Regions from separate parts of the Mesorhizobium sp. M1050 genome, predicted to be linked through region 2. Evidence: riboswitches for the same ligand, from Rfam matches in the RefSeq annotation. Region 2 holds a riboswitch; the other holds the start of a gene.
The links. Region 2 has a riboswitch for thiamine pyrophosphate ahead of thiC (phosphomethylpyrimidine synthase ThiC). Riboswitches for the same ligand answer to the same signal wherever they lie in the genome.
Positions count from the first base shown of each region.

Region 1 (3,539 bases), on a different contig from region 2:
TAACCCTCGACCAATGCCACCAGCATCGGAAAGAAGGTGACCAGCGCCACCAGCATGATCTTGGGCGCCAGTCCGAAGCCGAACCACAGCACCACCAGCGGCGCGATCGCCACCAGCGGCAATGTCTGGCTGACGATGAAGACGGGAAACAGCGCGCGGCGCAGCGGCTGGAAAAAGTCGACCAGTATCGATAGCGCAAAGGCGACGCTGAGCGAACAGGCAAAGCCAAGCAGCGTGGCGCGGATGGTCGGAATGGCGTTGTCGACCAACGCCTCGCGATTCAGCATCGCTTGCGCGAGGACGCGTGACGGCGCCGGCAGTGTCGTCGGCTTGATGCCGGAATAGGTGGCATAAAGCTCCCAGGCCAGCAGGAGCAGTCCGACCGACATCGTCACCGGTACCGCCTTGATAAGAAGGCTCGCGATCGGGCGCGAAGAAACTGGGGATGGGACCACGGCAGGTAACCTTTGACGGCCGCGCATAGGCGGCGGCTGTTTCAGACGGCCGACGGGCTGTTGGCTGAAACCGTGACGTCAAGGGTTACGTGGCCGGCACCCGGTCCGAAGCGGCAGAAGGCCGCGTCAAGCGCCGAAAAGATCGCGCCCGCATCACCGCCCAATTTCGTGCAGAAATGCTTGGAGCGCTCATAGACGCCCGACTGCTTGAGAAAATCGATGCAGCCGTAGATCTCATCCATATGGTCGTCGGTGCCCATCACATAGAGCGAGAACTGCGCTGCCGCCGGCTGGCCAGTCGAAGCCGCGCCGCGCACCGCCGCGATGGCCGCATCCCTGCGCGGGCCGAGTGGCCCGACAGGTCCGCCAAGGGCATCGGAGCGGCAGATCGGATCGTCCGGCTCGCCCGGGCAGCCGCGTGAGATGGTGGCTGACAGCACGCAATGTTTACCGCTGCGCGCCGCCGCCACGAAGAGGTCGCGCATGGCTGGAAACAGCACCTCGGGTGGCCCGACCAGCAGGGTCGAGATGTCGTCGGTCTCGATCCGGAGCTTGTCGCGATAGGGACCGAGCGCGCCCAGCGCGCCAAGGATGACGCCGACGAAATCGTCGGCCATGGGATATAGGGAAATCTGTGCGCCTGAAAACATGGCCCGCCTCGCTCCGCTGGTATTACCCAGATCAGCTTTTAGGGTCTGTGGGCTTGCCGCCCCCGTCTCAGCCCCGACCGTACGGAGCACCCCTGTGGATGCGCGGGTTAAAGCACCAATCAAACCGAAGTGAAAGCCATTTTTTCAGCGCGCTGCACCAAAAAGCATTGCGCCAGTGGTTCTTGGGTCGAAGACGCCGATGTTTCTGGAGCGAAATTTTATCGGGAACCTTCGCTGCCGCGACCGGTTGTCCCCATAGTCGCAAATGCGATCACCTTCGTAGAAACAAGCGACGAGTTCACAGAAATGGAGACAAACCATGTTCATGAAAATCCTCGCAGCTTCGGCTCTCACGATTGGTCTGGCCATGTCAGCCATGGCGCAAAGTGCCGGCAGCAATAACGCAAGTGGCGATGGCGCCGGCAGCGGGAAGTCGGTGACTGTGGAGCCGAACACCCCGGCTTCGCCGAATACGGTTAGGCCCGGTACTGTCGACCTCGGCATAACCAACAGCACGACCGGCATGCCCGGCGACATGAATTCGAACGCAGATCGAAATTGCCCGGCCGGCCCGCAGGGCGCGCAGCCTGACGCCACCCACACCTCGCCGGGCACCTCTGTGCCGACGGTCAACGATAACCACTGCGGTAAGTAGGCCATTGCCGGCAACCGAGGAAGCCGCGAGCGCATGCTCCGCGGCTTTTTTGGGCGCCCGCGGAACCGGGCACTCCTAAACAAGGCCAAGCTGGCATTATCGATCTTTTCAAGCGGGGCGCGGTCTCGCAGCCGCCAAGGGTCAACGTCATACCCAACGCAGCAGGCGTTACCCCCCGCAGCGTGTTCCTAGCCGCGCTTGATTTGCCACGTGGCGTGCTAAGATGGCGCAGTCCTTGATATCAGGCGCTCGACGGCTGCACCGAGGTGACAAGGCGCAGTGACCTGAAAGGGCTTGGCCTGCGACGAAGCCGCTCGACGGTCTCGTCGAGCCGGCACAGTCGCCGGTTGTGAAGTCTACGAAACAGCCTTTTCGCGAACCGGCAGCTTCCAGCCCGGCCTGACGAAGTGGCAGGTGTAGCCGTTGGGATATTTCTCCAGATAGTCCTGATGCTCAGGCTCGGCTTCCCAGAAGGGACCGACCGGCGCCACTTCGGTGACGACCTTGCCCGGCCACAGACCCGAGGCATCGACATCGGCGATAGTGTCCTCGGCGACGCGCTTCTGTTCGTCGCTGGTGTAATAGATCGCCGAGCGGTAACTCAGCCCGACATCGTTGCCCTGCCGGTTGCGGGTCGTCGGATCATGGATCTGGAAAAAGCGCTCCAGCAGCGTGCGATAGCTGATGATGGCCGGGTCGAAATTGATCTCGATGGCTTCGGCGTGGGTGCCGTGGTTGCGATAGGTGGCATTGGGCACGTCGCCGCCGCTATAGCCGACACGGGTGGAGATGACGCCGGGATAGCGCCGTATCAAATCCTGCATGCCCCAGAAACAGCCGCCGGCAAGAACTGCACGTTCGGTCGAAGTCGCCATATCACGTCTCCTCAAAAGCAATTCCACGAAAAGCGTGTAGCGATTTTCCGTCTGGAATTGCGCAAAATCAACTTGGATCTCCCATAAATGGGCATTGTCTCTTGCTCCGTCCAGCGGACCGCCGACCTGCTTCAGTTGCTCGTTTGGGCGAGGCTGTCGATCGCATTCGCCAACTGCGGCGCGCCGGGCGGAATGGCGGCAAAGCTGACCACCACCGGCGGCGCCCTGAGCGACCAGTCGAAAAGAACGGTTTTGACCGGGACGTTGCCCACCCACACCTGCAGTCGAGGTGGCACGTCGCGCCCAGACCAGACCAGCAGTATGCCGTGGTCGCGCAGCCGATCCTTGGTGATCCAGGGGGCATACTGCATGTTCAGGTCGGTGAAGATCGACGGCTTGTCATAGGCGTTGAGGCCCGCCAGCGACGCGATAAGGGGATGGCCGCCGACGATGTCGAGCCGACCGGGCGCGGCCGCGTGCCAGACGACCTCGGCCTCATCCGATATCTTCTGCGCCGGCCAACAGACGGCGTCCATCCGTCCACGCAAATTGCATTTCGTCCAGCGGATCCCCGCATAAGCACCAGATATGCCGATGATGCAGACGAACGCGCAGATCGCCAGCTTTCGCATCTCGACGGTGCCGAGGCGGTGGCCCAGCAAGGCAAGCGCCACAACGCCAGCAAGATTGTACATCGGCGCGCCCCAGGCCTCGCCTGCCCCGGTGAACAGGGACGCCACCATGACGAGGAGCGCCGGGCCAAGCCCCATCCACAAGAGGTAAACGAGAATACCGCGCCCAACGGGCTCTTGCGGCGGCGCCGAGCGCCGCAGCAGCCCTGATATCGCCAGCACCAGAACGAAGCCGCAGAGCCCGGCCATCTGGACGCCGATATAATAGAAGC
Region 1 is NZ_JAMYMV010000037.1:45,662-49,200, forward strand. Features, by position in the region: gene NKH57_RS20095 (ABC transporter permease) at 1-482, opposite strand, end outside; gene NKH57_RS20100 (YkoF family thiamine/hydroxymethylpyrimidine-binding protein) at 497-1,105, opposite strand; TPP riboswitch at 1,096-1,209, opposite strand; gene NKH57_RS20105 (hypothetical protein) at 1,425-1,760, shown strand; gene msrA (peptide-methionine (S)-S-oxide reductase MsrA) at 2,117-2,635, opposite strand; gene NKH57_RS20115 (glycosyltransferase family 39 protein) at 2,767-3,539, opposite strand, start outside.
Region 1: another riboswitch for thiamine pyrophosphate. It lies ahead of NKH57_RS20100 (YkoF family thiamine/hydroxymethylpyrimidine-binding protein); the one in region 2 lies ahead of thiC (phosphomethylpyrimidine synthase ThiC).

Region 2 (3,539 bases):
GCACATCGAGCAGAAATGCGCCAGCTTGTGCGCCTCCTTGGGCAAGGTCTGGTCGTGGAAGGACCGCGCGGTTTCCGGGTCGAGCGACAGGTTGAACTGGTCCTCCCAGCGGAACTCGAAGCGCGCGCGGGAAAGCGCATCATCCCTGACTTTCGCTGCCGGATGGCCCTTCGCCAGGTCGGCGGCGTGGGCGGCGATCTTGTAGGTGATCACGCCGATCTTGACGTCGTTGCGATCGGGAAGGCCGAGATGCTCCTTGGGCGTGACGTAGCAGAGCATGGCGGTGCCGAACCAGCCGATCATCGCGGCGCCAATGCCTGAGGTGATGTGGTCGTAGCCCGGCGCGATGTCGGTCGTCAGCGGTCCAAGCGTATAGAACGGCGCCTCGCCGCAGACGGAGAGTTGCTTGTCCATGTTCGCCTTGATTTTGTGCATCGGCACGTGGCCAGGGCCCTCGATCATCACCTGGCAATCCTTCGCCCAGGCGATCTGCGTCAGCTCGCCGAGCGTTTCCAGCTCGGCGAACTGCGCCGCGTCGTTGGCATCGGCGATCGAGCCTGGACGAAGGCCGTCGCCGAGCGAGAAGGAGACGTCGTAGGCTCTGGCGATGTCGCAGATCTCGGCGAAGTGCTCGTAGAGGAAGCTTTCCCGGTGATGGTGCAGACACCATTTGGCCATGATTGAGCCGCCACGCGAGACAATACCCGTCACCCGGTCAACGGTCAGCGGGATGTAATGCAGCCGCACGCCGGCGTGGATGGTGAAATAGTCGACGCCTTGCTCGGCCTGTTCGATCAGCGTGTCGCGGTAGACCTCCCAGGTCAGATCCTCGGCAATGCCGCCGACCTTTTCGAGCGCCTGGTAGAGCGGCACCGTGCCGATCGGCACCGGCGCGTTACGCACGATCCAGTCGCGGATGTTGTGGATGTTGCGGCCGGTCGACAGGTCCATCACCGTATCGGCGCCCCAGCGGATCGCCCACACCATCTTTTCGACCTCTTCCGCCATCGACGATGTGACGGCGGAGTTACCGATATTGGCGTTGATCTTGACCAGGAAATTGCGGCCGATGATCATTGGCTCGCTCTCGGGATGGTTGATGTTGGCGGGAATGATCGCCCGTCCGCGCGCCACCTCGTCACGGACGAATTCGGGCGTGACGAAATCGGGCAGTGTCGCGCCGAAAGCCTCGCCGTCGCGCTCAAGCTTGCCGTGCAGGATCTCGCGACCAAGGTTCTCGCGAATGGCGACGAACTCCATTTCGGGTGTGATGATGCCGGCGCGCGCATAGGCAAGCTGCGTCACCGCCTTGCCTGCTTTGGCTTTGAGCGGTCGGTGGCGGATGGGAAATTCCGGCGTCAGGCGTTCGCCCGTCGCGAATCCGTTGTCCTCCGGCCGGACATGGCGGCCGTCACAGCCCTCGACATCGCCGCGCGCCAAAATCCATTCGTGGCGAAGTCGGGCCAGGCCCTTTTCGATACTGGTCTCGACAGCCGGGTCGGTATAGGGGCCCGACGGATCGTAGACGGTAACGGGCGGCTCGCCGGCTGTCGGATGGACGGAGATTTCGCGCATCGGCACCCTGATCTGTGGGTGGAGAGCGCCCGGCTTGTGGATCTTACGCGAGGCGGGCAGCGGTCCCGTCGACACGGCGGGAGTAAGGGCATTCATCGTGAGGCTCCTTTGCTCATGCATTGGAGACCCAGTTCTGTGCCGGAAGGATGAAAAGACGCTTCTGTCGACCTGCCGAAACAGGACCTCGGGCGTGAACTCCCGCAAAGCGCTTGCACCGTCCCTACGCCAGTATGAACTGGATCAGGTTCAACGGGTCACTGCGCCGCGAAAGCCAGCAGTATCTCAGCCCCTTGCCGGGACTCCCCTGGTGAATGCCTCAGGTTGAACGGGCCGGCGCTATTTTGTCAAGCGCATTTGGCCCGCGTTGCGATCGGGGCAAAGCGCCGTCGACCGAAAAATAGCCCTGCATCGAGCCCTCCTATCACTCACGGATTTGCCCAAGAAGGACGCCTTTTCTGAATTTTTGAAGAGTAAAAGCCCGTTTGAGATCCATGGATGAGCGATTCTGCGGATGCGATTGCCGCCGGTTGCGATCGGGATCTATGAGAGACGTCAGAGCGCACACTCGAAGCGGGAATCAGAGGCCCCCACCGCCTTTTTTGTCCTTTCGCCAGCGGTTGCTTTCCGGTTAACGCGCGTCCGCATCAATTGCCAATCAACGCGCTTTCATGCTTGCTGGGCCTATGTCTCGTCCTCGCTTGCTGCCCGATAAGAGTTTCCCAAGCTATGCGTATCTGCCCGGCAAATATCCGCATCCGGTGCGTGATCCATTGGGCCACAGTTACCGAACAGATCCGGTGACCGTCGCCGTTGGCGAAGAGCTGGAATCAGATGTGTTTCGGTGGGGGATCGACCTTTTCAACCACGGCTACTACTGGGAAGCCCATGAGGCTTGGGAGGCTCTTTGGCACGCCGCCAAACAAAGCGCTCAACATCGTTTGTTCTTCAAGGGACTGATCCTGTTGGCCGCTGCCGGGGTGAAAATCCGCGAGGGAAAACGCGGCGCTGTGGCGCGCCATGCGGGGAGGGCTGCAGCACTTTTTCGTCAGATCGCGAGGGTCCCGAATGGCCCATTTGAGACGGCACTCGGGACCACACTTGCCGCGCTCGCTGAACACGCCGAAGCGGCCGTAGCTTCCCCTCTTGTTCTACGGAAGCCAAAGCCAGGCCAGCCTGAGCCTGTTTTCGATTTCATACTTGCACCAAATCCGAGAGCGTCTGATCGGCAACCCTAGTGCCGTCCGACCGGCTTTAGCGAGAAGGGGTCTTTGAAAGCTGCTCACACTGCTTGCGGCGTAAACAACAAGAATGGGGTGCGGCTTCGTAAGCAGGACGAGGTGCCAAGCCTTTTTGTTCCCATGGCCCTGGCGGTCAAATTGTTCCTCGGCTCGCAGAGGACGCGACGGCGGTTAAGCGTACGATGGAATAGGTCACATGGTCCAAAAATCTCTCCCCGATGGTTGATTTTGGACTAACGGCTGCGTCGTTTTGATTCAGGATAGGCCGAACTTGGATGTCCTTTTCGGGGAGGAGGCGTGTGATGCGACCTTGCTTTCATGCGCCGCTAGCGGCTTGTTCAATCCACTTTGTTAACGCACCTGATCGCGTACCAAGAACTCGTGCTCATCCAGTTGGCGCGCCTTGGTCGCCGCCGAACGTGAGGGAAGTGCTGGCGCAAACCAACCTCGACTGCCAATCATTGGCGTTCGCCTTGGAGAGAGTGAGGACGCTTGCAGATCTTTGACAGGATCAATTCACTGATAGACTTAGACGATTGCCGGGCCGCGATCGAAGAAGGGCGCGCCTTGCTGCTTCAATTCGAACAAAGGTCTTAGGCGAGCCGCCGCAGGCGAGAGCCCGTGGGCTGTACCCATAGCTGCAGCCCGCCCCCATCAGACAATTTCACGAGTTTGGAAGCAGGGCGGGCGTTTCGACATTTCACGTCGGAGAGGGGCATTCGTCAG
Region 2 is NZ_JAMYMV010000080.1:21,349-24,887, forward strand. Features, by position in the region: gene thiC (phosphomethylpyrimidine synthase ThiC) at 1-1,671, opposite strand, end outside; TPP riboswitch at 1,775-1,891, opposite strand; gene NKH57_RS28935 (DUF309 domain-containing protein) at 2,274-2,810, shown strand; partial or broken gene NKH57_RS28940 (Arm DNA-binding domain-containing protein) at 3,410-3,532, opposite strand.